Regions from separate parts of the Vibrio sp. J502 genome, predicted to be linked through region 3. Evidence: predicted binding sites of a transcription regulator. Region 3 holds the regulator's gene; each other region holds the start of a gene.

Region 1 (10,483 bases), 1.3 Mb from region 3:
ATTCATCACGAGTGTGGTGCTGACGGTTGACGCGCAACCACATTGGCGCTTTTTGATTGTTCGCTTGCACAACCGTTTCCCACTGTTCTGGGTACGCTTGTTGTAACAGTTTAAGTAGCCAACTTGGGTGGCCATATTTGCCTGCGTTGTGGCTAACGGCGATAGCGTCCAGTGCTTCTTGATCGCGCAAGTAGCTGCGCAATACGGCGTTGATTAGCCCACCTAAATTTTCACCGCGCAATGTTTTGGTGCCTTCAACCGTCTCGGCTACTGCGGCGTGAGCGGGAATGCGCATAAAGCTCAATTGGTAGATACCAACTAAAATAAGATGGTGAAAAACCCGCTTTTTCCCTTTCAGTGGGTTGTCCATTAGCTCATTGGCAATTGATTCCAAACGAGGCAAATAACGCAAAGCCCCGTAGCAGATCTCTTGCAACAGAGCGTGGTCTCTTGGGCGGATGGTTTTTTGCGCCGCAGGAAGTGCGTGAGAAAGTGAGTGGCCTTTATCAACCACTTGAAACAACACGTTAGCCGCAGCTGCGCGAACATTCATAGAAGTACCGACTTTAAATAAATGAAAATCAATGGGGGCATCTCTGCCCTCGTTAAGGTTTAGCTAAGTTGTGTGCCGACTTCAAACCAGCTTGCGCGCGAATTGAGAATATCTTGCACTGACATCGCTTTTTTGCCGGGCACTTGCAACTGCTCAAGCACCAGTAAGCCGTTGCCGGTTGCCACATAAATACCCGATTTATCGGCTTGAACAATCGTGCCTGCAGGGTGGTCGCTGGTTTGTGCTTCAACGCGACTTTGCCACACTTTAATGCTGTTCTCAGCCACATAAAAATGGCTCATTGGCCATGGATTAAAAGCACGCACGCAGCGTTCAATAAAAGCGGCATCCGCTGACCAATCGATTTTGGCTTCTTCTTTGCTAAGTTTTTGTGCGTAGTTAGCCAATGTATCATCTTGTTGAGTGGCAATCGCTTTGCCACTGGCGATATCGGCGATGCATTCTACCAACGCTTGTGGGCCTAACTCGGCCAGTTTGTCATACATAGAAGCGCTGGTGTCTGTTGCCTCAATCGGCAGCTTAGCAATTTTGAGCATATCGCCCGTATCTAGGCCGACATCCATTTGCATGATGGTTACACCCGTTTCACTGTCTCCCGCCCAGATCGAGCGTTGGATCGGTGCGGCACCACGCCACCGTGGCAGAATGGAACCGTGTACGTTAATACAGCCAAGCCTTGGCATATCAAGTACGGCCTTTGGTAGCAGTAATCCGTAGGCGACTACTACCATTAAATCTGCGTTGAGATCGGCGAGCGCTTGCTTGGCTTCGTCGCTCTTAAAGTTCGCTGGCTGATACACAGCAATATTGTGCTCAACGGCCATCTGTTTCACTGGGCTGGCGGTCAGTTTTTTACCGCGCCCTGCCGGGCTATCGGGCTTAGTGTACACCGCGATAACCTCATGCTCCGAAGACAACAACGCCGCCAAATGACGGGCGGCGAAGTCCGGAGTACCTGCAAACACAATGCGTAATGATTGGCTCAAGGTAACCTCACTTAAGTTAGTTTTTTTCGTTATAGCGTTTGATTTTCTCTAGCTTATCTCTAATACGCTTACGCTTTAATGGCGAAAGGTAATCAACAAACAGTTTGCCTTGTAAGTGATCAAGCTCGTGTTGAACACAAATGGCTAAAAGGTCATCCGCTTCAAATGAGAATTCGTTGCCATCACGATCTAACGCTTTGACTGTGACTTCTGCTGCGCGAGGAACAAGGGCGCGTGAGCCCGGGACCGACAGACAGCCTTCTTCAATGCCATCTTCACCGCGTTTCTCTAAAATTTCAGGGTTAATCAGAACCATTGGCTGGTCGCGATTCTCTGAAATATCGATCACAACGATGCGTTGGTGAATATCGACTTGCGTTGCGGCAAGGCCGATACCGTCCTCGTCGTACATAGTCTCAATCATGTCATCGACGATTTTTTGGATCTCAGGTGTCACTTTCTCTACCGGTTTTGCCACGGTACGAAGACGATCATCTGGGAATGTTAATACTTGTAATACAGACATATACACTCGAAATATTGAACTGTGCCGAAACAGCTTAAAGCTTGTTGGCTCAATTCTAGACATTTTATGACCCAAATGACAGCATCCAAATGTTAATAATCTGATTCATCCTTACTTATTTCGGCCAAGGAACAGAGGTCATGTCACGATTTATTCGTTATTTAGTGTGTGTGTTTTTACCGTTGTCATTGGTCGTTAATGCGTTGGCGGCGGAGGATATGGCGCTCACCGTCAAAGCAAATGCCCCGCAGACATACACGGTCGTCAAAGGAGATACCTTGTGGGATATTTCTGCGCTCTATCTTGATAACCCGTGGTTGTGGCCACGTTTATGGCAAATTAACCCAGAGATCGATAACCCGCATTTGATTTATCCCGGCGATAAGCTGACCTTAGTCTGGCGTAACGGACAGCCGGTGTTGAGTTTAAAACCTATGGTCAAGTTGAGTCCGAAAGTGCGTATGCTTGAGAAAAAAGCGGTTCCGACGGTGCAAGAGGGATTAGTGTTGCCGTATCTGCATACGGATCGCTTACTGGATAAGCAAACATTACAAGAGAGCCAGCGTGTGCTCGGTGCCAGCGACGGTAAACAATACCTGACGGCGCAAGATACGCTCTACATAAGCGGGCAACAGACTCACCCCAAATGGGGTATTTATCGTGAAATCGCTGAGTTTTCTCGTCATGATGCTGCCGCGAAAAATAAAACTATGGTTGCTTTGCGTTTGATTGCTTCTGGTGAATTGGTCTCCGCCGATGAGGCTTTTAGCGGGCTAACCATCACCGCACAGCAACAAGAGATAAGAGTCAATGATATTGCCCTACCTGAAGTGGGCGTCGAAACCTTAACGCTTTCAACCACTTTTTTCCCATCGCCATCGCTACTACAAGCTGAAACGCACATCCTCGGATCGTTGGAGGGTAGTGAGTATTCGGCGCAGAATCAGGTAGTTGTGATCGATAAAGGCCTTGCAGATCAACTGCGTCAAGGGACGATGTTTGATTTGATTCAAGCTGGTTCTAAAGTGTCTGGAAAAAAAGGACAGCACCAACAGAACCTTGATGAAACCCTGCAATTACCAAGCAGCTTGGTGGGCAGTTTGATGGTCATTCGACCTTATGAACATTTTAGCTTAGCTTTGATTACCGATAGCCGCGTGCCGATTGGTAAAAGTGTCATCGCGGTTTCGCCGCTCAAACCAGAGCTAACAATCGAGCCAAATGAACAAGCCGATATGGACTCGGTGGTTAAGGATGATACCGCAAGCTGATGGAGCAGAACGAATTAGCGGCGTGGCTAGCATTCAGCTTTGTGCCCAAATTGGGTGGCAAGAAACTTTCTCGCCTTGCTAGCGTCGCTTCTCTTGCTCATTTAATTGACTATTCCGAGCAGGAGTTAGCCGCGTTGGGTCTAGTTCAAGAGCAAATCCGTTATCTGCGCGAGACGGCCCCTCAAGAAGTTGAAGAATGCCTAAGTTGGCAGCAAGCTCATGAGTCTCATTACATCCTTACTCCATTTTGCGATGGTTACCCTTCTTTACTAAAAGAAATTGCTACCGTACCTCCGGTTTTATTTGTCAAAGGACGAATAACAGCACTCTCTGATCCGCAAATGGCGATCGTCGGCAGTCGTAATGCGAGCCCTGATGGCCAACGAGTTGCTCATCAGTTTGCGCGAGAATTTGTGCAACAGGGCTTGGTAGTCACCAGTGGTTTGGCATTAGGTATTGATGGACATGCTCATGACGGTGCGTTGCAAGCGGGTGGTGAGACGATTGCCGTGCTCGGTTCGGGCCTTGAATCTATTTACCCAGCGCGGCATAAAAAATTAGCGCAACGGGTGATGGAAAGCGGAGCATTAGTCTCGGAATTTCGCCCCAAAGCCAAACCAAGGCCGGATAACTTTCCGCGGCGCAATCGCATTATCAGCGGGTTAGCGGTTGGTGTTTTAGTGGTGGAAGCGGCGGAGAAAAGTGGCTCGTTGATCACGGCGCGTTATGCGGCTGAGCAAGGGCGAGATGTGTTTGTTATTCCGGGCTCAATTGCCAACCCAAATTGCCACGGTAGTAATCAACTTATTCGTTGTGGGGCGTGCTTGGTGCAAAACAGTGAACAAGTATTGTCCGAAATTGGCACCTTAGTGGATTGGTCATTGCGTCAAAAGTCGCCTCAACCGGATTTATTTTCAGCTCAGAGCGATCAGCAATTGCCATTTGCTGAACTGTTAGCTAACGTAGGAGTAGAGGCTACGCCTGTTGATATTCTTGCGAGCAGGACCGATACACCTGTCCATGAAGTCATGATGCAGCTTTTAGAGCTTGAGCTTTCAGGTTATGTTGTTGCCGTTTCTGGCGGCTATATTCGTAAAGGGAAGGGTTAGCTATGATGATGGATATATTGATGTATCTATTTGAAACCTACGTCCATAGCGATGTAGATTTGCAAGTCGATCAAGATGAGCTTGAAGATGAATTGCTTCGAGCCGGTTTTCACCAGAAAGATATCTATAAGGCCTTGAATTGGTTAGAAGAGCTTGCAGCATTGCAACAAAGCGATGCTCATTCAGCGATGGCAACCAGTGCTGCGACTTCGATGCGGATGTTCACAGCACAAGAGATGGACAGGCTGGATCTTGAAAGCCGAGGTTTTTTATTGTTCCTTGAACAAGTGAAAGTATTAACCCCTGAAATTCGTGAAATGGTGATTGATCGAGTGATGGGTTTAGAAACCAATGAATTTGAATTGGATGACTTGAAGTGGATCATTTTGATGGTGCTATTTAATGTTCCGGGAAATGAAAATGCTTACACGCTTATGGAAGAGCTGCTATACACCAAAGATCAAGGTATTTTGCATTGATTGCAGCCGTTCGTTTAGTTGAGCATTATGAGTCGTAAAACTGAGTCCCCCCTTTTTTCTGCGCATGGACAAGCGCTGCAGCATGAGCCTTGTCCGCAATGTGGTGGCCAATTACAGCTTCGTCAGGGTAAGCATGGGCTGTTTTTAGGCTGTAACCATTATCCCAATTGTGACTATATTAAGCCGCTGCAGCAAAATGATGGTCATATCGTTAAGGAGTTGGGTGTGCCATGCCCAGAGTGTGGCCATGAATTAGTGTTACGCCAAGGTCGTTATGGCATGTTTATCGGGTGTAGCCATTATCCGCATTGCCACCATATCCAAGATACAGATTCCCCTGCAGACAATGTCCCTCAGTCAAAACAGCTTTGTCCTGAATGTTTGAAAGGCCATTTAGTGGAGCGAAAAACGCGCCATGGTAAAACTTTTAATGCTTGCGATAATTACCCTAAATGCAAGTTTGCCCTCAATCAGCAACCTGTTGCTGTTAAATGCGAAAAATGTGGGTTTGGATTATTGATAGAGAAAAAACTCGCCAGTGGTATCAAGCTGCAATGTGCTGATCGAAAATGTGGTCATATTCAATCCGCCACAGAGTAAAGCGACGGCATATGAAAATGGCACATTGAACGTGCCATTTTTTATCCGTATTTATCGTCAATTAGGTTTATTTTAGAGAGTCGGCTTGAGCGCTTGAACAAAATGGTGCAAGGCTGGATACGTTGTCGCATCAAGCACTTCAGCCAAGCGACAGAGCGTTCGTTGCAACTGCGCGTTGTAATCTGCACTGACATTAATATGGCCCATTTTTCGCCCAGCACGTTTCTCTTTGCCATACCAATGAATGTGGCAACCTTCAATCGCCATAACGGCTTCTGGTAAATTGTCCTCACCCAAAATATTAATCATCGCGGTTGGGCGAAGTAACTTCGTGCTGCCTAAAGGTAAGCCACATACTGCGCGAAGGTGATTCTCAAATTGACAGGTTTCTGCGCCTTGCTGTGTCCAGTGACCAGAGTTATGGACTCGTGGTGCAATTTCATTCACCAACAATGTTCCCTGCACATCAAAAAACTCGAGCGCTAGCACACCGACATAATTGAGACGAGCGGCAACCGAGGTAAACATCGACAGTGCTTGCTCTTGCAAGGCTGGGTCATCTATCGCCGTTGATAAACTTAGTACACCGTTAATGTGCACATTTTCTGCCAGCGGGTAAACCGCGATGCTGCCATCTTTGGCACGCGCGCCGACTAAGGAGACTTCACGATCAAAGGGGACAAACTGCTCTGCCACTATCGCTTGAGTCGGAGTTGCTTGGATACAGGCTTCCATTTCTGGCCAAATGAGCTCTGCTTGTGAAGCTTCTTTTAAACGCCATTGCCCCTTTCCGTCATAGCCACCCAGTGCACTTTTTAGAACTATAGGCAGGCCGATGTTAGTTATCGCGGCATCTAAATCTTCACGAGTATTAATCACAAAGTATTGGGCATTTTTTGCGTTGGCTTCATCGAGTAGCGCTTTTTCAAGACGGCGATCGCCTCCGGCTTTAATGGCTTCGACGCTAGGAAGAAACTTACCACTTTGCTCACAAACAGTGAGAATTTCATGGGGAATATGCTCAAATTCAGCGGTAATGACATCCGCTTGTTTGATCGCATTGTCTAAACCATGACCAGTGATGTGTAATGTCAAAGGATGGACGATGTTACCGCTGCCCACATCAAAAGCGGAGATTTGAATGTTCAGAGGAGCGCCAGCCAGCGCCATCATGCGTGCCAGTTGCCCAGAGCCCAAGACTAAAACGTGCATAGTATCAATCCTCTGCAGGGTTAGGGTGGCTCAACACCGCTTCAGTTTGTGCTAAACGAAATGCTTCCACTTTTGCCATGACGGCCTCATCACTGGTGCCGATGATTTGCGCGGCAAGCAGCCCAGCATTGGCCGCACCTGCTTCTCCAATAGCTAAAGTGCCCACCGCAATCCCTTTTGGCATTTGCACAATCGAGAGTAAAGAGTCCATCCCTTTGAGTGCCTTTGACTGAACGGGAACGCCAAGTACCGGCAAGCTAGTAAACGCTGCCGTCATGCCCGGCAGGTGTGCGGCTCCGCCTGCGCCAGCTATGATGACTTTAAGGCCGCGTTCTCTTGCGCTGGTGGCGTAATCGGCAAGAAGTTGAGGTGTGCGGTGAGCAGAGACAACTTTGGTTTCGTATGCCACACCAAATTGATCCAACATGTCAGCAGCTAGCTTCATTGTGGGCCAATCGGATTTTGAACCCATGATAATTCCGACTTTCATCTCAAACTCCTTAATACTTCTAAAAATGGGGTGATCGGGATAATTTGAGCGCATTATACGAGTATTTTTTCCTTAGGAAAACGTTTGCGTCAGCTTAATTGTGCAATTGATACATTTTATAAACAAATAGCTTTAGCCAGTTTTCAACGAAGTTTGTACACTTAGCCGCACTGTATTAAAGAAACCGATGGACAGTTTTTGTGAATAACTTTGAACACACTTTGCAGGCTCTACGTGACGGTGAAGTAATTGCCTACCCAACGGAAGGCGTGTTTGGGGTTGGGTGTGACCCAGATAACCCGCAAGCCATTCAGAAGCTCTTAGCGCTCAAGCAGCGTCCTGTGGAAAAGGGGTTGATTTTAATTGCGGCCTCTTACGAACAATTGCTTCCTTATATTGATGAGAGCCAGTTGACATCAGAGCAGATCGCACGAGTACATGCCACCTGGCCTGGCCCTGTGACATGGATAATGCCGACCAGTGATAAAGTCTCTACTTGGGTGAGTGGGCAATTTGATTCAATAGCCGTACGTGTGACAGATCATCCTTTAGTGCAAAAGCTATGCAATGCGTTTGGAAAACCATTAACCTCGACCAGTGCGAATTTAAGTGGTCTTGCACCTTGCCTGACAACGGAAGAAGTTGAATCGCAACTGGGTGAGCAACTGGTTGCGATTTTAGATGGTCAAACCGGTGGTCGAAATAAGCCCAGTGAAATTCGTGACGCGAAAACCTCACAAGTATTAAGACAGGGTTAACCCTGCTAAGGAAGTAAGCGATGCCAACCATTGATAAGCAAGCCGTCAAACAATTTTTGCTTGAGCTGCAAGATTCCATTTGCCAGCAACTTGAACAAGCGGATGGCCAAGCACTGTTTGAAGAAGATGCATGGCATCGCGAACCGAGTGAGCGTTTGGGAGGCGGTGGGCGAACTCGAGTGATGAAAGAAGGCCGTGTTTTTGAACAAGGCGGCGTGAATTTCTCACATGTGCAAGGGCAGCAAATGCCCGCTTCAGCGACCGCGCATCGCCCTGAATTAGCTGGGCGTCATTTTGAGGCGATGGGGGTTTCTTTGGTGATGCATCCAAACAATCCCTATGTTCCGACTTCTCATGCCAATGTTCGTTTCTTCATCGCTGAAAAAGAAGGCGAAGATCCTATCTGGTGGTTTGGCGGAGGATTTGACTTAACGCCTTTCTATCCGTTTGAAGAAGATGCTCAATCATGGCATGCCACAGCGAAAGCCCTGTGTGTTCCTTTTGGTGAAAAAGTGTATGCCGAACATAAATCGTGGTGCGATGAGTATTTCTTCCTCCCTCATCGCAATGAAACGCGCGGTATTGGTGGCCTATTTTTCGATGATTTAAACGCTTGGGGATTTGAGCGCTGTTTTGCTTATATGCAAGCTGTCGGTAAAGGATACACCGCTGCGTATTTGCCGATTGTTGAACGTCGTCAAGCGATGGAGTACGGTGACAGAGAGCGCCAGTTTCAACTTTATCGCCGTGGTCGCTATGTAGAGTTCAACTTAGTGTATGATCGCGGCACATTGTTTGGTTTGCAAAGTGGCGGTCGAACGGAATCGATTTTAATGTCGATGCCGCCATTAGCTCGTTGGCAATATCGTTATCAAGCGGAAGAGGGCAGCGCAGAAGCGAAATTAAACACCTTCTTGCTGCCGAGGGAGTGGTGACCGCGGTACATTTTCAATGATAGGGGTGCCGAGGTGGTCCTGTTAATTATCGAGAGGCAAGGATATGGCTCATCACATTGATCAATATGCAGTATTTGGTAATCCAATCGGACACAGTAAATCGCCGATGATCCACACACTTTTTGCACGGCAAACCAGTCAGGAAATGCACTATACCGCTCAACTCGCGGCTCTAGATGGCTTTAAACAAGCGGCTGAAACCTTTTTTGCCTCCGGTGGTCGAGGGTGCAATATTACCGTGCCTTTTAAAGAAGAAGCGTATCAGTTTGCGGATCGATTAACCGAGCGAGCTCAACTTGCAGGCGCGGTCAATACACTGAAAAAATTAGATGATGGCGAAATCATCGGTGATAACACTGATGGTGAAGGGCTGGTTCAAGATCTGCTTCAGTACCAAGTGCCACTACGAGACGCTTCCATTTTAGTGATTGGTGCTGGCGGCGCGGCGCGCGGCGTGATTAAGCCCTTACTCGATCAGCACCCTACAAGTATCGTGATTACCAACCGCACCTTTGCAAAAGCCGAGCAGCTCGCCACGCTTTTTAGTCCCTTTGGCGCGGTAAAAGCAATCGCGTTGGAAGAGATTAATCAACATTTTGACCTCATCATTAACTCGACCTCGGCTAGTTTAGATGGTGAATTGCCAAATATCGCTCCGACGATCTTCAGTAAGAGCAGTGTGGCCTATGACATGATGTATGGCAAAGGATTAACAACATTCAATCAGTGGGCATTAAGTCATCATTGCGCTCATGCTTATGATGGTTTGGGGATGTTGGTTGGGCAAGCTGCGGAGAGCTTTATGCTATGGCGCGGACTCAGGCCGGGTTCTCGACAAATATTGAGAGAACTGAGAAAAAATCTAGAAGGCTAATCATGAACCAAGCGATTTTATTTCCTGACCGACAAACGTGGCACTCGGCAAGCCAAAGCGTACTTTTTCCTGCTCAACACGCGGGAGCTCTGCTCGAATGTACGGTACACAAGTCAGTACTGAGCCATCTGTCTGGTGAAATGATTACTAACGGTGAGCAAGCTATTCAAGTTTTTGAACAATGGCGATTTGACCTTGAAGAGCTTGCTGAAAGCTTGATTGAAGATGAAGCGTTCAATTTAGATGGACAAATAGAGATTAAAGCTTAGTTAATGGCTTTCTTTGACACTCGTAAGATAGTCATTTTTGTTCTGCACATAGTTGTCGGAAGATTTAAGCAAAAAAGCTCGCTCTTTATCTGTTAGCGGGCGGATCTGTTTCACTGGGGATCCTACATAAAGATAGCCGCTGGCCAATACCTTGTTTGGTGGCACTAAACTGCCAGCTCCAACCATCACCTCCGATTCAACGACTACGCCATCGAGCACAATTGCTCCCATGCCAATTAAGACTCGATCATGGATTACGCAACCATGCAGCATCACTTTATGGCCAATTGTGACGTCATCGCCAATAATAAGTGGAAAACCATCCGGGTTTTCGGTGTTTTTATGAGTCACGTGCAGTACGCTGCCATCTTGAATGTTG
Region 2 (10,483 bases), 1.0 Mb from region 3:
TGGCTGAACTGAGGTAGAGTTGGCTCAAAATATCGCCAAGGCGTGCTGACAAACGCTCTTTACGTTTGAGAGAGCCTCCCAATACAGCCATCGAAATATCAGAAAGCAGTGCTAAGTTAGCGCTGTAACGGTTTAGTTGTTGATAGTAGCGTTTGGTTGCATCATTAGTCGGTGCAGATGAACCAAAACCATCGGTAACACCAAACCAAATACTGCGCACAAGATTACTCATGGTGAAGCTGACGTGACCTGCAAGAGCGGCGTCAAATTTCTCAACGGCATCAGAATCTTGTGAATAAGCGGCGTTCATTTCTTCTAAAACATAAGGATGACAACGGATAGCGCCTTGACCAAAGATGATCATTGAGCGAGTCAGAATATTGGCCCCTTCGACGGTTACGGCAATCGGTGCACCTTGGTAGCTGCGAGCTAAAAAGTTAGCAGGACCAATACAAATGCCTTTCCCGCCCACGATATCCATTGCATCAATAATGCTGCGTTGACCACGGTGGGTACAGTGGTATTTGACTATAGCGGAAATGACCGAGGGTTTTTCGCCCAGATCAATACCAGCTACGGTTAAATTGCTCGCCGCATCCATCACATAAGCGTTACCACCTAAACGTGCTAATGGCTCTTCGACACCTTCCATATGGCCAATTGGTTGCTTAAATTGACGACGAATCCGAGCGTAAGCTCCTGTTGCTAGCGCCGCAGTTTTAATTCCGCCCGTCGAGTTAGAAGGTAACGTAATGCCACGTCCAACCGATAAACACTCTACAAGCATACGCCAGCCTTGTCCTGCCATGCTTGGTCCGCCAATAATGAAATCAAGCGGCACAAATAAGTCGTTAGCACGTGTCGGACCATTTTGGAATGGAACGTTCAATGGCATGTGGCGATTGCCAATTTCAACTCCTTTTAAGTGGGTTGGGATGAGCGCACAAGTGATGCCAAGCTCTGTTTTATCCCCAAGTAAGCCGTCAGGATCGCGCAGTTTGAATGCTAGGCCTAATACGGTTGCAACCGGGGCGAGTGTGATATAGCGCTTGTTCCACGTTAGGCGCATCCCTAACACTTCTTTTCCTTCCCATTTCCCTTTACATACCACGCCAAAATCAGGAATTGAACCTGCATCGGAGCCCGCTTCTGGGCTGGTTAATGCAAAGCAGGGAATCTCTTTACCTTCCGCTAAACGTGGCAGGTAATGGTTTTTCTGATCTTCAGTACCATAATGTTGTAAAAGTTCGCCTGGGCCTAAAGAGTTCGGTACACCAACGGTGGATGAAAGCACTCCAGATACACCCGTTAGCTTTTGTAGCACAATGGATTGTGCATAAGCTGAAAACTCCAAGCCGCCGTATTGTTTTTTAATGATCATGGCGAAGAATTTATGATCTTTTAAATATTGCCAAACCTCAGGAGGTAAGTCGGCTAATTCATGCGTAACTTGATAATCGCTAACCATGGCACACACTTCGTTGACTGGTCCATCAATAAAGGCTTGCTCTTGTGCACTTAATGTCGGCGCTGCAATTTTGTGTAGTTTGCTCCAGTTCGGTTTGCCTTTAAACAGTTCAGCTTCCCACCAAACGGTTCCTGCATCTAATGCCTCTTTTTCGGTTTGTGACATTGCAGGCAGCACTTTTTTGAACAGTGTTAATGCTTTTTCGCTAATCACGCTTTGACGGATAGAGGGAACGGCTAATAAAGCGATAGCCGCTAAATACAGCAACCATCCAATCACCCCGGTGTAATCCAGCAGGGTAAGAACCACCATGGTTACCGTTAGCGCAACTAATGCGCTAAAAAGTGACATTCTGTGGTAGAGGCACACACCGAACACGGTGAGAAAACCAAGTATAGAGAGCAAGATGTCCATAATTTCATTCCTTTGAGACTGTATTCACGCCATTGCGGCTGATTTTTCTCAGTGCATTGGGAAGTGTTGTTAGTCGTCTCGTTTGTGTAAGTGGTCTAACCAGTGTTAAGTGTAATCAAATTATTAACGAAATGTAAAACCTTGTATTGTTCAAAAAGTGATCCATGTAGGGCAAAACCTCAAAATAAACAACCCATAGAGGGCTTTCTGGAGTGGGAAGCGGGAGAAAACAACAATTCTTGAAGTCGAACTATCGACAGAAAGGATGGTTTGGGTAAACTCAAGCCTGTTACTGGCTCTTGATTGATGGAGCCTATCGGTAAACAGATTAAAAAGAGAATATATCTATGTACCAGGATTTAATTAAAAGTGAATTGACCGAAGCGGCTGACGTGCTAAACAAATTTCTTAATGATGAGCATAACATCGCTCAAATTGAGGCCGCCGCAAAACTGATTGCCGACTCATTTAAGCAAGGCGGAAAAGTGCTCTCTTGCGGTAATGGCGGTTCCCACTGTGATGCAATGCACTTTGCTGAAGAGCTAACGGGGCGCTATCGCGAGAATCGTCCGGGTTATCCTGGTATTGCTATTTCAGATCCAAGCCATTTGTCTTGCGTTAGCAATGATTTTGGTTACGATTTTGTATTCTCTCGCTATGTGGAAGCGGTGGGTTCAAAAGGCGATGTCCTGTTTGGCCTATCGACTTCTGGTAATTCGGGGAACATTTTGAAAGCGATTGAAGCGGCCCAAGCTAAAGGGATAAAGACCATTGCACTGACCGGTAAAGATGGTGGGAAAATGGCGGGTTTAGCGGATATCGAGATTCGTGTCCCGCACTTCGGCTACGCGGATCGTATCCAAGAAATCCATATCAAGATCATCCACATCGTTATCCAACTGATTGAAAAAGAGATGGCGTAAGAAGTTCAACGCCGTTCTTTTCTTTTAATGTGTTTGTGGTTGCAAAAGGGAGTGCATTAAACCATGTGTGAATTGCTTGGTATGAGTGCCAATGTGCCGACTGATATTTGCTTTAGTTTTACTGGGTTGATTCAGCGTGGCGGCAACACGGGGCCGCATCGTGATGGTTGGGGAATCACTTTCTATGAAGGGAAGGGGTTTCGCACCTTTAAAGATCCTAACCCTAGCTTTCAGTCAAAAATTGCAGAGCTTGTGCAGAGTTACCCTATAAAAAGTCGGGCAGTGGTTAGCCATATTCGTCAAGCAAATCGCGGTGGGGTGAATTTGGAAAATACTCACCCATTCACTCGAGAATTGTGGGGGAGATATTGGACGTTTGCTCACAATGGGCAATTGGCGGATCACCATCAGCTAGAAACTGGGCGCTATCGCCCTGTTGGTGAAACGGATAGCGAGCAAGCTTTCTGTTGGTTGTTAAAGCAGTTAGAAGCGCGTTATCCTGAACCGCCTCAAGATATGCTCAGCATGTTTCAATTCGTTGCGAAGTGTTGCGATCAACTGAAGCAGCAAGGTGTGTTTAATATGCTACTTTCTGATGGTGAGTTTGTGGTGACCTATTGCACGAATCATCTGTACTGGATTACTCGACGTGCCCCCTTTGGTAAAGCGAGCCTGCTTGATGAAGATGTCGAGATTAACTTCCAAGAAGAAACAACGCCTGATGATGTTGTGTCTGTGATTGCGACTCAGCCACTGACGGGAAATGAAACTTGGCAACGAATGAAGCCAGGCGAATATGCGATTTTCCATTATGGCGAATACGTTGATGGCAATGCGCAGTCCTTAGCTGACATTCCCTTTGCCGCGGCAAAGCCAAGCTGCCAAGCACCCATTTAAGTTTTTTATTCTTAAGCTTGTTCTATTTACTGCGGTTTGAATCGTATTTGAGATGACAATAAAAAAGGTTGCTGTTGAGGCAACCTTTTTCGCACTATTCAGAGATACGATTTATTCATCGAAAGCATAACCATGCATGCCAAGTAATTGGCCATCTAAATAGGCTTTACCTTCACGCATTTCCAAGCGTCCTTCAACGAACCATTGTGCCACTAGTGGGTAAATTCGATACTCTTGAGCTTGAACACGTTGAGTCAAAATATCAACGGTATCTTCATCAAAAATAGGCACTTTTGCTTGTAGAATGACTGGGCCACCATCAAGTTGTTCAGTCACAAAATGCACACTGGTGCCATGCTCTTCATCACCCGCGTGAATCGCGCGTTGGTAGGTATTCAACCCAGGATATTTAGGAAGTAAAGAAGGATGAATATTGAGCATCCGTCCTAAATAGTGACGCACAAACTCACCACTCAGAATACGCATGTAGCCAGCAAGAATGATTAAGTCAGGCGCGTATTGGTCAATTTTCTCCATCAATACCGTATCAAACGCATCTCGCGTGTCAAAGGCATTTGGGTCAATATGCACCGCCGCCGCACCTGCTTTTTTAGCTCGTTCTAAGCCATAAGCAGTTGCTTTGTTTGAAAAAACAGCCGTTACTTTGCCATCTTTAATTTTCGTTTCACACGCATCAAGGATAGCCTGTAAGTTGGTGCCATTTCCTGAAACTAAAACAACAATACTTTTCATCAGTTATTTGATCTCTACTTGCTCTTCATCGAGTTGAGCTTCAGCAATATGACCGATAACCCACGCATTTTCGCCTTCCGCTTGCAGTAATTGAACCGCCGCTTGTGCTTGATCCATTGGAAGTGCAACAATCAGTCCGACACCACAGTTAAATGTGCGGTACATTTCGTGAGTGGTTACATTCCCTTTTTCTTGCAGCCATTGGAAAATAATTGGCCATTCCCAGCTATTGCCGTCAATCACCGCTTTCGTCCCTTGCGGAAGAACACGAGGAATGTTTTCCCAGAAACCACCGCCAGTAATGTGTGAAATGGCGTGAATATCGTGCTCGGCGATCATTTTAAGCGCTGATTTGATGTAAATTTTGGTTGGTGTCAGTAAGTGCTCACCAATCGTTTTGCCAGCCAAGTCTTCATTTTTGTCGGCACCTGATACTTCGAGGATCTTGCGAACTAATGAATAGCCGTTTGAGTGGGGGCCGCTAGAGCCAACCGCAATCAGAGCATCACCTGCTGCTACTTTTGAGCCATCGATGATCTCTTCTTTTTCAACCACACCGACACAAAAGCCAGCGACATCGTAATCTTCACCTTCGTACATACCCGGCATTTCAGCGGTTTCACCACCGATCAAAGCGCAACCTGCTTGCACACAACCATCGGCAATACCCGACACCACATCAGCAGCAGTATCTACATCCAATTTGCCCGTGGCGTAGTAGTCCAAAAAGAAAAGCGGTTCAGCACCTTGAACAATCAAATCGTTAACACACATTGCAACCAAGTCAATGCCAATGGTGTCGTGCTTATTCATATCCAATGCGAGGCGAAGTTTTGTGCCAACTCCATCGGTGCCAGAGACTAAAACAGGATGTTTATATTTGGTTGGTAGCTCGCAAAGCGCGCCAAAACCACCAATGCCACCCATAACTTCAGGGCGACGAGTGCGTTTGACGGCGCCTTTAATTCGTTCAACAAGTGCATTGCCTGCATCAATATCTACGCCAGCATCTTTGTAACTAAGAGAAGTGTTATTACCGCTCACGGGGAAGTCCTCGGTCATAAGTTGGATATGAAAACGGCGCTATTCTAACAGGGCTTAAAACAAAAAGGAAAACGTTTGCGTCAGTTTTTTTGTTTATAATTGGCACTGAAATTAGCATAAAAAGTGTGTACAATTCGAAGGTTTGTTTAAATGTCGTCGGAGATGAAAATGAAAGTTGTTGAAGTTAAACACCCTCTAGTTAAGCATAAACTTGGGTTAATGAGGGAAGGGGATATCAGCACTAAGCGTTTTCGTGAGTTAGCTACAGAAGTGGGTAGCCTACTAACTTATGAAGCAACCTCAGACTTTGAAACAGAAAAAGTGACGATTGAAGGCTGGAATGGCCCAGTTGAAATTGATCAAGTCAAAGGTAAAAAAGTAACGGTAGTACCTATTTTGCGTGCTGGTCTTGGCATGATGGACGGCGTTTTGGAGCACATTCCAAGTGCGCGGATTAGTGTTGTTGGCATCTATCGTGATGAAGAAACGCTTGAGCCTGTCCCTTATTTCAACAAACTCGCTTCTAATATTGAGGAGCGAATTGCGCTTGTGGTTGACCCAATGCTGGCAACTGGCGGTTCCATGATTGCGACGATCGATTTGCTCAAGGAGCGCGGCTGTAACCAATTTAAAATTCTCGTTTTAGTTGCAGCGCCTGAAGGCATCGCGGCGTTAGAAAAAGCACACCCTGATGTTGAGCTCTATACGGCGGCAATTGATGAGAAATTGAATGATAAAGGTTATATCGTTCCTGGTCTTGGCGATGCTGGTGATAAGATTTTTGGTACGAAATAAGCGTTAATTTTATACTGTCTTAAAGGAGAAACGAAAGTTTCTCCTTTTTTATAGTTGCTTCAGTGATGCGTCATTACGGTCATTTTATTGCTCAACAGAATTAACGCATTGTTCGATGATTATTTTTTAAGACTTAACGTACTGCTTTTTCTGTGGCTATTAGCTGGCGCACCTTGTGATGAATTTGTGGGTCGGCGCGGTGCTCTTTTTGTATTTGGAGCATGGCGAAACTCATCGGCATTGCGTCCTTGGAACGTTTTTGGCTTTTGATTTCTGCGTGCCGTCGAGGTTTGATTTTGCTCACGACTATCATACAGTTTTGCATCGGTAGCTTTGCGAATACGCTTACCCGTCACATCAAGCTTGGACGCGCCTTCCGTACCGCAAGAACTCTCACACATTGCTAATATTTCAGCGACTTCCTCGTCGCTTAAATAACGCCATTCACCATTCGGGATACCGTCTAGGCTGATGTTCATAATACGAACTCGGCGTAGTTTAAACACTTCGTAACCTAAGGCCTCACACATACGACGAATTTGACGGTTTAACCCTTGTGTTAACACAATTCTAAAGGAGAACTTCGTTTCTTGGGTTACTTTGCAAGGCAGTGTCACCGTATCAAGAATTTCCACGCCAGAGGCCATCTTATGTAAAAATTCGTCGGTGATGGGTCTATCTACTCGGACGACGTACTCTTTTTCATGGTTATTACCAGCACGTAATATCTTATTGACTATGTCACCATCGTTAGTCAGAAAGATCAGTCCATCAGATGGTTTGTCTAATCGACCTATCGGGAAAATACGTTTGTGGTGGCCAATAAAATCAACAATGTTACCTGGAATATCGCGCTCTGTTGTGCAGGTGATTCCAGTCGGTTTGTTAAGGGCAATGTATATCGGTTTTTCTTTTGATTTTAATGGATTACCATCAATACACACCTCATCGTTCGGCGTGACTTTAGTGCCCATTTCCGGCGATAGTCCATTGATGGTTACTCGGCCTTGTTCAATTAACTTATCGGCCTCTCGACGAGAACAGAAACCAGTTTCACTGATGTATTTGTTTAAACGGATGGTAGCTTGTTGTGACATAGGTTGCTCTTACGTTTCCCAACGGCGGTGAATAAAAATAAAGCAACACTCTGAGTGTTGCCTAGTAACGTTGCAATATTTTAGCAGTTAATATTAATTAACCAAGGCGTTTTTAATGACACTCATGGTTTCCAGCCTTTCCCCATCACTTTTCCTCAACAAGATATAGACGGCATTGACGTAATGCCGATCAGTTAAGGCCAAAGGGATCGGTTGAACGATCCTTCAGAGCTGTCAAAATCCAAGTGTATTTAATGCACTTGGATTTTTTTATGGATGTTTCCCAAGCTCTAAACATAATTAATGATTGGAAACCTAGCAACGTTGAGACTTTGTCTGACTTACTTCCAATTGACCTCATCAACGAAGCTTATTCTCTTACTGATACCGTCACGATGAGAAAGAGGAAATTAACTCTAGAATCCATGGTTTGGTTACTTGTTGGAATGGCTATCTATAACAATAAATCCATGAAAGACTTAGTTAACCAGCTTGATATTGTCGATCGTACGGGTAAAGCTTTTGTCGCACCGAGTGCGTTGACTCAACGTCGAAAGACGTTGGGTGAAGGCGCAATTAAAGCGGTCTTTGAGCAAATGACGACTTCATGGTTAAAAAGTGCAAAGTTACCCCAGTGGAATGGATTAACGCTTCTTGGCGTCGATGGAGTGGTTTGGCGCACGCCCGATAACCCGCAAAATGAAAATGCATTTTCTCGACAAAAAGGGACACAATATCCGCAAGTGAGAATGGTCTGCCAAATGGAACTAAGCAGTCATATTATCACGGCCAGTGCTTTTGATAACTACAATACAAACGAAATGGTATTAGCTGAAAAACTGATAGAAACAACACCGAATCATAGCGTGACAATGTTCGATAAGGGGTTCTATTCTTTAGGCTTATTACATAAATGGCAAGACTCTGGCTCAGAGCGCCATTGGCTTATTCCCCTCAAGAAAAATACACAATATGACATTGTTCAATCTTTAGGGCGAAATGACAAACTTGTTCAATTACACAGTAATCCAAGAGCTAGAAAGCGATGGTCTGATTTACCAAAGTCGATAACCGCTCGACTTGTCACTCGTAAAATTAAAGGAAAAGACTACCAAGTATTAACTTCTATGACAGATCCGCTGCGTTACCCATCAAAAGATATTACTGGTCTTTATGAGCATCGTTGGGAGATAGAGCTAGGCTACCGAGAGCAAAAACAATACATGCTTGGAAACCGTCTCACGCTGCGAAGTCGTTTGCCAGAGTTGGTAAAGCAGGAGTTATGGGGCATCTTACTTACTTACAATTTAATTCGATATCAGATGGTAGAGCTCTGCTTCAATTTAAAGGGAAACTACCTTCCTTATCAACTGAGTTTTAACGGCACATTAGCTCATGTATCTGCGTTACTTGTAGGCTTACCTTACTCAACACCAGGAGCAATACCTCGTCAGTTAAAGGGTTTTCACAACATGGCTGAAAGCTTAATACTTGAAGGGCGAAGGGAAAGAACATTCCCTAGAACAGTTAAGCCTAGACCACAACGGTATGCTAAGAACAAAAATGCCGTTCACTCTTAAGTGAACGGCATTACGGCATTGACGCCTTTATTTATGCGAAGAGGGAATGCTCTTATTTGCATGAAAAAATGGAAACTATTTTGAGACAGGTGTTCTTATCGAACCGATCTTGAGTAGCCGAATGATGCCATTCATCAAGAAGATAGAGTTATTAACGTGATAAAAAACCGGAGCAGACAGATAATCGACCCCGGTGCATAGCGTCACACTATTTTTCAATAGGTGCTAAGCGATCTAGTGAGGAGATTTGTCATTCATCACTTTATAAATGAAGAAACCGCCATAAAACAGCATAAGACCAAAAGCACCAAAGATTACTATCATTGAAGATAGTCCCACAGCATTACCAAATAGGAGATCAAGCCAAAAGTCCATGTTTCCTCCAAAGTTTCGAAGACACAGCCAAGTTAAAGTTTGCTCTGTTTGCTGACACTGATCTGGATCAGTTATGTTGCATAGGTTAACTTGATGTTTCTATTGGTGTGTAATTAGTCACGTTTTTATGTGTATTTGATGGTGATTTAGCCAATGAGTTTGTTATTTGATGGAAATAAGATTAAAGGCTTGCGTCTTAGTTTTAGATGAGTAATATACGCATCCGTTCTAGGCAAAAAGCTCGGAACTGCTCGCTAAGTGCAGAGCAAAAATTTCGGTGAATAGCGCAGCTTGGTAGCGCATCTGGTTTGGGACCAGAGGGTCGGGGGTTCGAATCCCTCTTCACCGACCATATTTAAAAGCCTCGCAGTAATGCGGGGCTTTGTTGCATTTGGAAGCGGTAAGTTTTCGTTACCAAATAGAAAGGGGTTCGCCTCTTTCACTATCTGGCTCTTCACCGACCACATTAAAGGCCTCGCAGTAATGCGGGGCTTTGTTACATTTGGAAACGGTAAGTTTTCGTTACCAAATAGAAAGGGGGGTTCGCCTCTTTCACTATCTGGTTCTTCACCGACCACATTAAAGGCCTCGCAGTAATGCGGGGCTTTGTTGCATCTGGATGTGATCATTTTCATTACCAAAGAGAAAGGGTTTTCCTTTTCCTCTTTCTCTATCAGGCTCTTTCACTGTTCACCCTTCTCCGAGCAAATTCAACTATTGAAAATAGCAGTCAATATTCCACGATAATAAATAGCATTAGGATGTGTAAAAAACGTCACTTTAGCGCATTTTGACGTTTGATGAGTCATTACAATTTATGACCTATATCACGATTTAACCTGCCAAATCCCTTTAATGAACTTCTCGCCTTGTAGTGAGTAGTGATCTCTATTCATAAATTCATTTTTGTTATGCATTTTTATGTGTTCTTTCTCAAGTTAAACTCGTCAAATAATAAATTACGGTTTTGACGTCAAGTTTAATCTATTGATTTTAAATGGTTTTGTTTTGATTGTATTTTAGAGAATTTGAACTGGATCACTTCGTGTAGCTAATTATTTTACGCTTAGAAATAACTCCTTGTATGGTGAATGCCTTAGGTCACAAGCCTTTATGCTTGTTGCTGTTTTGAGTCCT
Region 3 (10,483 bases):
ATGGCACGCTGCCCATCGTTCGTGAAGTTGGTGGTTTAAAAGACACCGTGCGTGATTATGATAAGTTTCCTGAAGAAGCGACCGGCTTTGGTTTTCATGATCCTTCTCCAGAAGCACTGCTTATTGCAATGCAGCGAGCGATGCTGTTTTATCTTCAACATCCCGAAACTATGTTGGAGGTTCAGCAGAGGGCGATGCGACAAAATTTTAGCTGGCAGGATTCAGCGAAAGAGTACATCAAGATGTATCATCTCGCGTTTCATGACTGATGTTTTTATAACAAGTAAGGCGCTTTGGCGCCTTACTTGTTTAGCCGAACGAGCCCGCATGATTTTTTGCTATTCAGCCCCCGTTTTGTGGTAGTCTTGCGTTTCTCAAATTGAAGCTGATTAACGGTTTTGTATGTCTCATAGCCTACTTTTCCATAAGACCTACCTGCATCCCACCAGTGATGAATGGGTTGTTTTTGTGCATGGTGCAGGTGGAAGTTCATCCATCTGGTTTAAGCAAATCAAAGCGTACCGTGAGCATTTCAACCTGTTATTAGTTGATTTACGAGGTCATGGCAAGTCAAACCAACTGTTTAAAGAGTTGATGGCAAATCGTTACACGTTTAAATCCGTCACTCTTGATATTCTCAAAGTGCTCGATCATTTGAAAATTCAGTCTGCCCATTTTGTTGGAATGTCACTCGGCACCATTATTGTGCGTAATCTTGCTGAAATAGCGACTGGGCGAGTTTGCTCTATGGTTTTGGGCGGAGCGATAACCCGTTTGAATGTGCGCTCTCAAGTGCTCGTAAAGTTGGGTAATTTGAGTAAACACATCATTCCTTACATGTGGCTTTATCGTCTGTTTGCTTACATTGTGATGCCACAACGCAACCAAAAAGAGTCACGGCATCTTTTTATTCGAGAAGCGAAGAAGCTGTGCCAAAAAGAGTTTAAACGCTGGTTTATGCTGACTTCCGAAGTCAATCCTCTGATGAAATGTTTCAAAGAGAAAGAGCTGCCAATTCCCACTCTTTATCTTATGGGAGAGAGAGACTATATGTTCATTCAACCCGTTAAAGACATGGTGGCAATGCATAGACAAAGTGTGTTATTAGAAATCCCAGATTGCGGCCACGTGTGTAATGTTGAACAATCTGAGATGTTTAACCACCACTCAATTGAGTTCATCCGCCAGCATCAGACTCGTTAGTCTGAATCTAAACAACCGCAGTACCAGCAGGCTGCGGCCCATTTTCCTCGTTGCACTGTCCACAAACCCAGTTAGGTTCTTCGTTTATCTCTTCTATCTGATAGGCCAATAATTGTGCTTGAGCCTCGGCGATTTGAGCTTCATCCAACAGCCATATATAGGGCAAGGTTTCTTCTGAAAAAGGGAGCTCTCCACCTAAGCCGTATAAGTTATCGCCTCTCACTTCACAGCGAATATTGAATTGCTGTAAATACTGACAAACTATATATGCCTCTATCGGGTGGTTTGAAACACAAATTTTCATCATTATTCACTTCAGGCGGATGTTGGGTTTTTGTTCAATCTGGCCATAATCCACTTGGTGAGAATAGGAAAAAGACCTAATAGAGCAAATGAAAGCAAAACCGAAGGAGATACAATACCGGATAAGCTTTCAATTTCAGCTAGTTGAGTACCAGCATTCAGATAAACGGCAGTGCCGGGCAGCATACCGAGTTGGCTAATCAGGTAAAAGCGAGCGGTTGATATGGGTGTTAGGCCCATCAATAAATTAATCAAGAAAAAAGGGAAAACCGGAATTAAGCGCAGTGAGAATAGATAAAATGCCCCATCTTTTGCAACGCCTTGATTAATCGTTTGCAGCTTTTGACCAAATTTTGTTTGAATCCATTCACGCAGTAAGAAACGGCTACTCAAAAAGGCGATAGTTGCGCCTATGGTGCTGGCAAAGGAGACAAGCAGTAAGCTAGTCCAAAAACCAAACAGCGCAGCACCCAGTAACGTGACGACCGCCGCTCCTGGGATAGAGAAAGCGGTGAGCACAATATAGAGTGAAAAATAGATCAAAGCAGCGCCGATCTCGTTTTGGCTAATGTATTCGTTTAATAGCATTTGCTGTGCTTTGGCATTATCTAACGTTAGATAGTGGCCAAAATTTACAATCAAAAAGACAATAAAGGCAAATAAAGCCAAGCCTAAGAGAAGTTTTTTATTCATGGTATTCCTCAAAACGACATATTTTACTAGATATAGTGAAGAAGACAGAGGAAGTCGAATTTATATTTCAAAACGGGATGAAAAAAACGCCCGCATGGTGATACGAGCGTATTTGATTATTTAATCGAGATATTTATTTACTCGGAGGTTAAAGGCTTTTAGCTAATTCATCGCGTCGAGATTGTGGGATAACCGACCAATGCTTGCCTTCAATCGCACCTTCAAGGGCCCATAGCAATTCAAGACTGATTGAAGAAGAATGGGTTTGCTGAATCGCTTTATAGGCTTCCAAAGCCCCCTTTGTATGCAAATCCGTTACAGATTCTATCCCTGCTTTCTTAAGCATACGTTCGGTGGCGAGTCGAAGGTTCGGGAGATCTTTTAGGCGTTCTGGCTTCGTTTGGGCTTGAACTTCTCGTTCTTGTTTGGCGATTTCGAGTGCGACAGCAGCATCTCGTAAAATAAGCGAAGGGTTTTCCCAACAATTGTCAGGTAATGCGAAGTATTTTGTGACGACAGGGAACCCACGTTTTTTATAGATATAGGGCTCATAGCCTTGCTCTTTAAAGCGAGAGGTTGATAGATCGTCTGCGCGAATATGAAGTTTATCGTTTACGACCAAAGCAAACATGGTGTCATCGACAAAAATGCCGAAGCCGCCAAACATTGAACGAGACTTAACGCGTCCAAGTTGTTCGAAGAGTCGCATTGAATCTTTAAGTACTGGTTTATCCATGCTGTAAATTCTCGGTGTATGGGAAAAACGCCACCAAAATCAGGTCCGAGAGATTAGCAAACTTATGCAGAAAGAGTGTCAGTAAGGGGTAAACTTAACGTTTGCATATTTGCCATCGGCAACCCCGCTACCTACCGAATAGTCGGTTTAGGCCGGAGGCTTTGCGTCCCATCTTTTCAAATGGTTTGCCCTGTGCGTGACTTCTAATAGTAAGAATATATAAATTTTTGGATGAGCATCACGTTTATTTATTATTTGCGTGATGCTCATTCCAAATTTACTATTATTTAATACGGCGTTCTGTCTCGAATATAGGAAAATCCCTAAAATTGACATTTGTCGCTTGCTTTAAATAATGACACTATTTCGTTATGTTTTTTACTGTGTTGCGTTCAACAATCTCGGGATGCATCTCAAACACACGACGTTCATGCTCTTTGTCTTTAATGCGTTCCAATAGGATTTCAAAGGCGTTTTTCCCTACTCGTCGTTTTGGCTGGTGAACCGTGGTTAACGGTGGCGAGAAATATTCAGCAAGTTCAATATTGTCATAACCAATAACAGACATGTCATCAGGAATACGGATGCCTTTTTGTTGCAAGCGACTCATTAAACCGAGAGCCATTGTATCGTTAAAGCAAAAAACAGCCGTTGGGCGCTTGTCCATGGCGGCGATCTTGTCGGCGGCGAGAACCGCCGTATCACATTCGAAATTACCTTCTAAAATCCAATCGTCATGCGCTTTAAGGCCTGCTTCGGCAAGCGCACGCTTAAACCCTTGAATTCGCTCTTGGCACGCCGCTTTTTCGAAGTGTCCACTTAAGCAAGCAATGTCAGTATGTCCATGATCAATAAGGTATTTGGTCGCGAGATATCCGCCTTCCTCTGAGTTATCAATAATTTTATCGGCTTGAGAACTTTCAGGGCCCCAGTCCATGATAACTTTCGGAATGTCTGAATGACGATCAAGCATCTCAAGCAGTTCTTGGGTGAGGTCCGAGCACATGACCAACATACCATCGACACGTTTTTCCGCTAGCATGCGGATGTAGTCGCGTTGCTTCTCGTAAATACCGCCGGTATTGCACAAAATAAGTGTGTAGCCTTGGCGGTAGCAGTAGCTTTCAACACCATCGATAACCTCAGAAAAAAATAAGTTTGTCGATTGGGTCACTAACATACCAATGGTACGGGTGGTGTTGCATTTTAAGCTGCGAGCGACTGCACTTGGTGCATAGTTAAGCTCTGATACCGCTTCCATCACTCGTTCTTGGGTTGCTTCAGCCACAAAGCGAGTTTTATTGATTACATGCGATACCGTGGTGGTTGATACGCCCGCTAAGCGTGCAACGTCTTTAATCGTAGCCATAAATTCTCTGTCCTGTCGATAACTGCTGAAAGTGATAGTCACGAAGAGCAATTCAGCGGTATTAGGCCTACCAGTGTCATATTGAAGCCTGAAAGTAGTAAAAACACAAAAACCGCCTCTAATCAGCGGTTGCATCTTAAATTCATTTTTTATCGTTTGCGGTCAAGATTCTAGTCCGCAAATGTCCATCAAGCAACGAAAAATCCACCGAATAAATCAGTCAACAGTCACAATTGACCGATTTAGTAATTGGTATTAACCAGGTTATCTCACTGGTTTGATAAATAGTCGCGGTCTAAGTGAAGAAACGCGACCAACAATTCGCTTGCGGCACCGTAAAAACCAAATTGATCAATCTGTTGGCAGCGAAGATGGAATTGTGGGATCCAAGAGAGCAAATGTTGTTCAATAAAATCACACTGCTGTGTAAAGGCTTGTTCAAGGTGTGTCTCTTGTTCAAGCTCATTGGAGCGAATGATCAAGTTACCTAAGAAATCCAGTTCAATCGCAATGTGGTCGGCGGGTTCGTTGAGTGTATCGTTGACTGCAATGTGATGGGCTGCCATCAAATCCGACATTGCTCTGGCTGGTTCGTCATTGAGCAACCTTGATTTTCCAATGTAAATTGAGGCATAGGGTAGCGCGGACTCCTTATTGGATTTTAAAAAAAGATCACAGAAATCGGCTGCGAGCTCAAGCTGTGCGTCTTCTTTGTCTTGCAATCGGTTCAGTGCATCAACTAATTTATCAATGGCAGGTTTAAGTGTCGCGTTTTCTGCTAATCCTGAAAGAAATGTGCGAATAGCGGGCGTATAGTATTGCTCTAATTCATGCTCCGAAAGTTCTTTCACAAATAAGCTCGAAAGCCACCAATAAATCTCGGCACGCTGTTCATTAAAAGCTTTGATGTCTTGCATGGTATTGGCTCTCCAAGGGGGTGGTTTTGCGAAAATCGTTTTTAAAAAGTAATTGATCTAAGTGTAACTAATAAAAATGAATAGCAGTCGCTAAGAAAATGAAAAAATATGAGTGATTTTTTCATTAAGTTAATGGATGTCTGGAAGGTTGTTTTGAATCAATAAACTCTCATCTTTCTTAATTTTAAAAGTGATACGACTAGAATTATGACTATTTATGAATAGAATGGCTTTGTACAGAATCTCGAGCCGAGGTTTGAACATTTCTATAGAGTAAAGTGGTGTAAATGAGCTATCACGTATTAGTAGTTGAAGATGATGCAGTCACTCGCAGCAAGCTAGCTGGATACTTTCAAAGCGAAGGTTATATGGTAACGCAAGTGGAAAGCGGTACTCAGATGAGAGATGCTTTGAAAAACAGCGCGATAGATCTGATTATGCTAGACATTAATTTACCCGGTGAAGATGGTTTAATGTTAACGCGTGAGCTACGCAGCCAATCTGATATTGGCATCATATTAGTGACAGGGCGCACGGATAGCATTGATAAGATTGTTGGTCTTGAAATGGGGGCCGATGATTACGTAACGAAACCTTTTGAATTGCGCGAGTTGCTGGTGAGAGTGAAAAACTTGCTGTGGCGGATCTCGACCGCAAAAAACAAACTGAACGAAGAGAGCGGTGTATCTCACAATACGAATTTAGTGCGCTTTAGCGAGTGGACCTTTGATATCCAGCGCCGAGCGCTGAGCCGTAATGGTGAGCCCGTAAAACTGACCAAAGCGGAATATGAGCTATTAGTTGCCTTGTCGTCATATCCGAATCAAGTCCTTAGCCGTGAACGTATTTTAAATATGATCAGCCATCGTGTGGATGCACCTAACGATCGAACGATTGATGTACTGATTCGACGCATGAGGGCGAAGATGGAGTTTGATCCCAAGAATCCGCAAATCTTTGTGACTGTGCACGGTGAAGGTTATATGTTCGCTGGTGATTAGCTGAGTGGTCGCGTGTGTAAAATTGGCGTTGGGCCGTGCCTTTTTATTCCCATGATTTTTTGTAGCCGCGATTATCAAGAAAAACGGAGCACATAAGTGGCTCCGTTTTGGGTTGAATACAATTGCTAATTGCTATTGATGTCCAATTCTGTATCGCCATGCCCGGAGGCCCAATCACGTAAGTCTTGCCACAGCAGCCCTAACGTTTCATACCAGTAACGCTCGGTTTGTTCTAAATAACGCGCTCGAGGAGCGTATTTTTCCCAAGGTTGCTCAATATTCGTTTGCGCTAAGAAATTGGTTGGCGCAGGTATTGGGTCAATACCTGCAGAATTAAACTCTTTTAACGCTCTTTCCATATGACTGGCTGACGTTACCAAAACCAGCCTACGCTGTTGAACAAAGGCGGCGGCTTGTCGTGCTTCTTCCCAAGTATCTTTAGCTGTTTCTAGCAAAATAATATCGGATTTATTCACTCCAAGCGCGAGTGCCACCACGGCTAGCATGCGCGCATGGCTAAATTCCGACCCGCCAGAGTAGCCTGATAAAATCAACTTTGAGCCGGGGTACATACGCATGACACGTATGCCTTCGTTTAGGCGTACCAACGCAGTGCGGCTGAGTTCCGAGGTCGGTGGTATTTGGTCATCCACTACGTGGCCGCTGCCTAAAACCATCACATAATCGATGGTGCCATCAACGGGGAGAAAAGCCGAGTATTGTCTTTCCAAAGGCATTAGCATGCGCGTTGCAAAGGGTTGGAAAGAGATAAGAAATATCCCCACTAAAGAGAAGAGGACAAACATACAGCCAGTCTTACGTCTGACGGTGAACATTATGAGCATTAATCCGACAAAACCGAGGATTAGCATTGCCGGAAGAGGCATTAATAATGAGGAAATAACTTTTTTCAGCTCAAACATATACAAAATAGTCCGAAAAAACACCACTTGATAATAAAAAGGAACAAAGCCCCTTTATTCCTGCCATTCCTATGACAGAATAGCAGCACGATTCGCTATCATAACTCAAGCCACTGTGACTGAAGACCGGAATTTCGACGATATTGCCCACAAATTTGCAAAAAACATATACGGCTCTGACAAAGGTGAAATTCGTCAAGTCATTGTTTGGCAAGATCTTGAGCAACTGCTCGCTTTGTTGAGCAACCACCCAAAACCTTTGCAAGTGCTTGATGCTGGCGGCGGTTTGGCACAAATGTCACAAAAAATAGCCAAGCTGGGACACCAAATCACGCTGTGTGATTTATCCTCGGAAATGCTTCAACTTGCGGAACAAGAGATCCGCAAAAATGGTCTGCTTGAGCAGTATCGGTTGGTACATTCCCCCGTGCAATCCATCCAATCGCACCTTAGTGCGCCAGTGGATGTGTTGTTGTTTCACGCGGTGATGGAATGGTTAGCCGAACCAAAACCCGCATTGCAGAATTTGTTAGAGCAAGTTAGGCCAGGTGGTATGGCATCAATCATGTTCTATAACCATCATGGCTTGGTGTACAAAAACGTTGTCTGTGGCAACATTCCCCATGTATTGGAGGGCATGCCACATCGCAAGCGGTTTAAGCTCCAGCCTCAGCAAGGGCTAAAACCTGAAGAAGTGTATCAATGGATCGAAGAATCAGGATTTGAGATTTGTGGAAAATCGGGCATCCGATCATTCAGTGACTATATTGGGAATGTGAAAAATATGGGTGACTACCAATATGAAGATGTACTGGCACTCGAACAACAATTATGTAGACAAGAGCCGTACCTCTCGCTAGGTCGATACATTCATGTATGGGCGAAAAAGAAAATAGAGCAGGAATAACAATGAGTGAGATGACTCAGAACGCTGCACAGCAACCTATTGATGAATTGGTTGGTTGGGTAAAGCAGCATGATTTCTCATTGAACCTGACGACAGAACGACTGGCGTTCCTTATTGCCATCGCAGTATTGAGTAACGAAAGGTTTGATGAAGAATTAGGTGAAGGTGAGTTACACGATGCGTTTGCCATCGTAACTCGCTTATTTGAAGAAACCGGTGAAGCCTCCGCGTTTCGTGCCAATAATGCGATCAATGAGTTGGTAAAACAGCGCTTAATGAGCCGCTTCACCAGCGAGATGACTGATGGCGTTAGCATTTACCGTTTGTCACCGTTGGCTATTGGCATTACGGACTACTACGTCCGCCATAGAGAGTTTTCCAAGCTGAAGCTCTCAATTCAGCTTTCTATGGTCGCCGATGAAATGACCAAGGCGATTGAAGCTGCGAATAAAGGTGGTACTCCCGGGCATTGGAAAAAGAACGTCTACGGCGTATTAAAATACTCGGTAGGGGAAATTTTTGATCGTATCGATTTAAACCAACGTGTGATGGACGAGCAGCAGCAATCGGTCAAACTGCAAATCGCAGAATTGCTGAATAAAGATTGGCGTGAAGCGATCAACAACTGTGAATCGTTATTGTCTGAAACCTCTTCAACGCTGCGTGAACTGCAAGACACTTTACAAGCGGCGGGGGATGAGCTGCAAACGCAAATTTTGGATATTCAAGAATTGGTTTATGGCGAAGCCGAACTCGAATTTATTGAAGAAATCCTGTTTGGATTACAGATGAAACTTGATCGCATCACCAGTTGGGGACAACAGGCGATCGATCTCTGGATTGGCTACGACCGCCATGTCCATAAATTCATTCGTACCGCCATTGATATGGACCAAAACCGAGCGTTTAGCCAGCGTTTACGTCAATCACTCAGCGACTATTTTGACGCGCCTTGGTATCTCACTTATGCCGATGCTGAGCGTTTAACCGACCTGCGTGATGAAGCTCTCGTGTTAAGAGATGATGAGGTGATGGGGCAAGTGCCTCCAGAAGTGGAGTACGAAGAGTTCCAGCAAGTCAATGATGAGCTCTCCTTGCGTATCGGCAGCATGCTCAAAGGTCATAAAGATCAAGGGATGCCAATTGATTTAGGACGAGTACTGAGAGACTACCTCGCCACTCATCCCCATACACATCATTTTGATTTAGCCCGAATTATTGTTGATCAAGCGGTGAGGCTTGGCTACTCAGAGCAAGATTACCAAGCCATCCAACCTGACTGGCAAGCGATCAACGATTTTGGTGCAAAGGTACAAGCAAATGTCATCGACAGATATTAATGAATACATGCCAGAAAATCTGGCTAAAGCGATTTCAAATCCTTTATTTCCTGCGCTAGATAGCCAGCTTCGAGCTGGGCGTCATGTTTCTAGTGATGATTTGGATAATCACACCTTTTTATTGGATTTTGAGCCCGATTTAGCGCTGTTTTACCAACGCTATAACACCGAATTAGTCAAAGCGCCGGAAGGCTTTTTTTACCTGCGTCCTCGCTCTACTGCTTTAATCAATCGTAGCGTGCTGTCTGAGTTGGATATGCTGGTCGGCAAAGTGCTCTGTTTTCTTTATTTGAGTCCTGAACGCCTTGCGCACGAAGGCATCTTTACTAATCAAGAATTGTACGAAGAGCTACTGTCTCTGGCCGATGAAAAAAAACTGATGAAGCTCGTCACCAACCGAGCCAGCGGTTCAGACTTAGACAAAGAAAAGCTGTTTGAAAAAGTGCGTACCTCACTGCGTCGTTTACGTCGTTTGGGGATGATCATCCATTTAGGTGATACCAATAAATTCCGCATTAGCGAAGCCGTATTTCGTTTTGGTGCCGATGTGCGTATTGGTGACGACATGCGTGAAGCACAACTGCGTTTGATTCGCGATGGTGAAGCGGTTGTCCACGCCCAAGAGCCGAATCAAGGCAGCTTGCTGGATAACGAAGACGAGATTGAAGAACAAAATGTTAACGAGCAAACAGAATGGGAAGGTGAAGCATGATTGAGAGAGGTAAATATCAATCGCTAACCATGATCAATTGGAACGGCTTTTTTGCTCGTACTTTTGATATTGATGGATTAGTTACCACCTTGTCAGGCGGTAACGGTGCGGGCAAATCGACCACCATGGCGGCATTTATCACCACCTTGATCCCAGATCAAAGTTTGCTCCATTTTAGAAACACCACCGAAGCGGGCAGCTCACAAGCGTCTCGCGATAAAGGCTTATACGGTAAACTGCAAGCGGGCGCATGTTACGCCGCGTTGGATGTAGTGAATTCACGCAAACAGCGTTTACTGTTTGGCGTTAAGCTACAACAGGTGGCGGGGCGCGATAAAAAAGTGGATATCAAACCGTTTGTGATTCAAGGCTTGCCAAG

The links. Region 3 encodes PurR, which represses purine synthesis genes. Its sites were predicted from a motif close to TNANGNAAACGTTTNCNTNA; they were not measured.
Region 1: a site for PurR is predicted at 7,320-7,339, ahead of purE (5-(carboxyamino)imidazole ribonucleotide mutase). Genes of this name have one in related genera too.
Region 2: a site for PurR is predicted at 5,563-5,582, ahead of purM (phosphoribosylformylglycinamidine cyclo-ligase). Genes of this name have one in related genera too.

Annotation. Positions count from the first base shown of each region.
Region 1 covers NZ_CP104554.1:2,739,490-2,749,972, reverse strand. Annotated here, with positions in the region: gene rsmB (16S rRNA (cytosine(967)-C(5))-methyltransferase RsmB) at 1-553, opposite strand, end outside; gene fmt (methionyl-tRNA formyltransferase) at 613-1,560, opposite strand; gene def (peptide deformylase) at 1,577-2,086, opposite strand; gene N5E84_RS12800 (LysM peptidoglycan-binding domain-containing protein) at 2,227-3,357, shown strand; gene dprA (DNA-processing protein DprA) at 3,357-4,466, shown strand; gene N5E84_RS12790 (DUF494 family protein) at 4,469-4,945, shown strand; gene N5E84_RS12785 (type I DNA topoisomerase) at 4,973-5,545, shown strand; gene N5E84_RS12780 (5-(carboxyamino)imidazole ribonucleotide synthase) at 5,618-6,757, opposite strand; gene purE (5-(carboxyamino)imidazole ribonucleotide mutase) at 6,762-7,247, opposite strand; gene N5E84_RS12770 (L-threonylcarbamoyladenylate synthase) at 7,448-8,005, shown strand; gene hemF (oxygen-dependent coproporphyrinogen oxidase) at 8,026-8,940, shown strand; gene aroE (shikimate dehydrogenase) at 9,005-9,835, shown strand; gene N5E84_RS12755 (DUF1488 domain-containing protein) at 9,838-10,104, shown strand; gene N5E84_RS12750 (gamma carbonic anhydrase family protein) at 10,105-10,483, opposite strand, start outside.
Region 2 covers NZ_CP104554.1:408,099-418,581, forward strand. Annotated here, with positions in the region: gene fadE (acyl-CoA dehydrogenase FadE) at 1-1,882, opposite strand, end outside; gene lpcA (D-sedoheptulose 7-phosphate isomerase) at 2,230-2,805, shown strand; gene N5E84_RS01990 (class II glutamine amidotransferase) at 2,869-3,702, shown strand; gene purN (phosphoribosylglycinamide formyltransferase) at 3,814-4,455, opposite strand; gene purM (phosphoribosylformylglycinamidine cyclo-ligase) at 4,459-5,499, opposite strand; gene upp (uracil phosphoribosyltransferase) at 5,668-6,294, shown strand; gene rluF (23S rRNA pseudouridine(2604) synthase RluF) at 6,414-7,391, opposite strand; gene N5E84_RS02015 (IS4-like element ISVa16 family transposase) at 7,664-8,971, shown strand; gene N5E84_RS02020 (DUF3149 domain-containing protein) at 9,206-9,346, opposite strand; tRNA gene N5E84_RS02025 (tRNA-Pro) at 9,622-9,698, shown strand.
Region 3 covers NZ_CP104554.1:1,454,624-1,465,106, reverse strand. Annotated here, with positions in the region: gene glgA (glycogen synthase GlgA) at 1-269, shown strand, start outside; gene N5E84_RS06845 (alpha/beta fold hydrolase) at 403-1,203, shown strand; gene N5E84_RS06840 (putative signal transducing protein) at 1,211-1,510, opposite strand; gene N5E84_RS06835 (TVP38/TMEM64 family protein) at 1,519-2,199, opposite strand; gene N5E84_RS06830 (TfoX/Sxy family DNA transformation protein) at 2,348-2,935, opposite strand; cyclic di-GMP riboswitch class I at 3,050-3,135, opposite strand; gene purR (HTH-type transcriptional repressor PurR) at 3,297-4,304, opposite strand; gene torD (molecular chaperone TorD) at 4,574-5,221, opposite strand; gene torR (two-component system response regulator TorR) at 5,509-6,222, shown strand; gene elyC (envelope biogenesis factor ElyC) at 6,348-7,172, opposite strand; gene cmoM (tRNA uridine 5-oxyacetic acid(34) methyltransferase CmoM) at 7,261-8,052, shown strand; gene mukF (chromosome partition protein MukF) at 8,055-9,392, shown strand; gene mukE (chromosome partition protein MukE) at 9,373-10,104, shown strand; gene mukB (chromosome partition protein MukB) at 10,101-10,483, shown strand, end outside.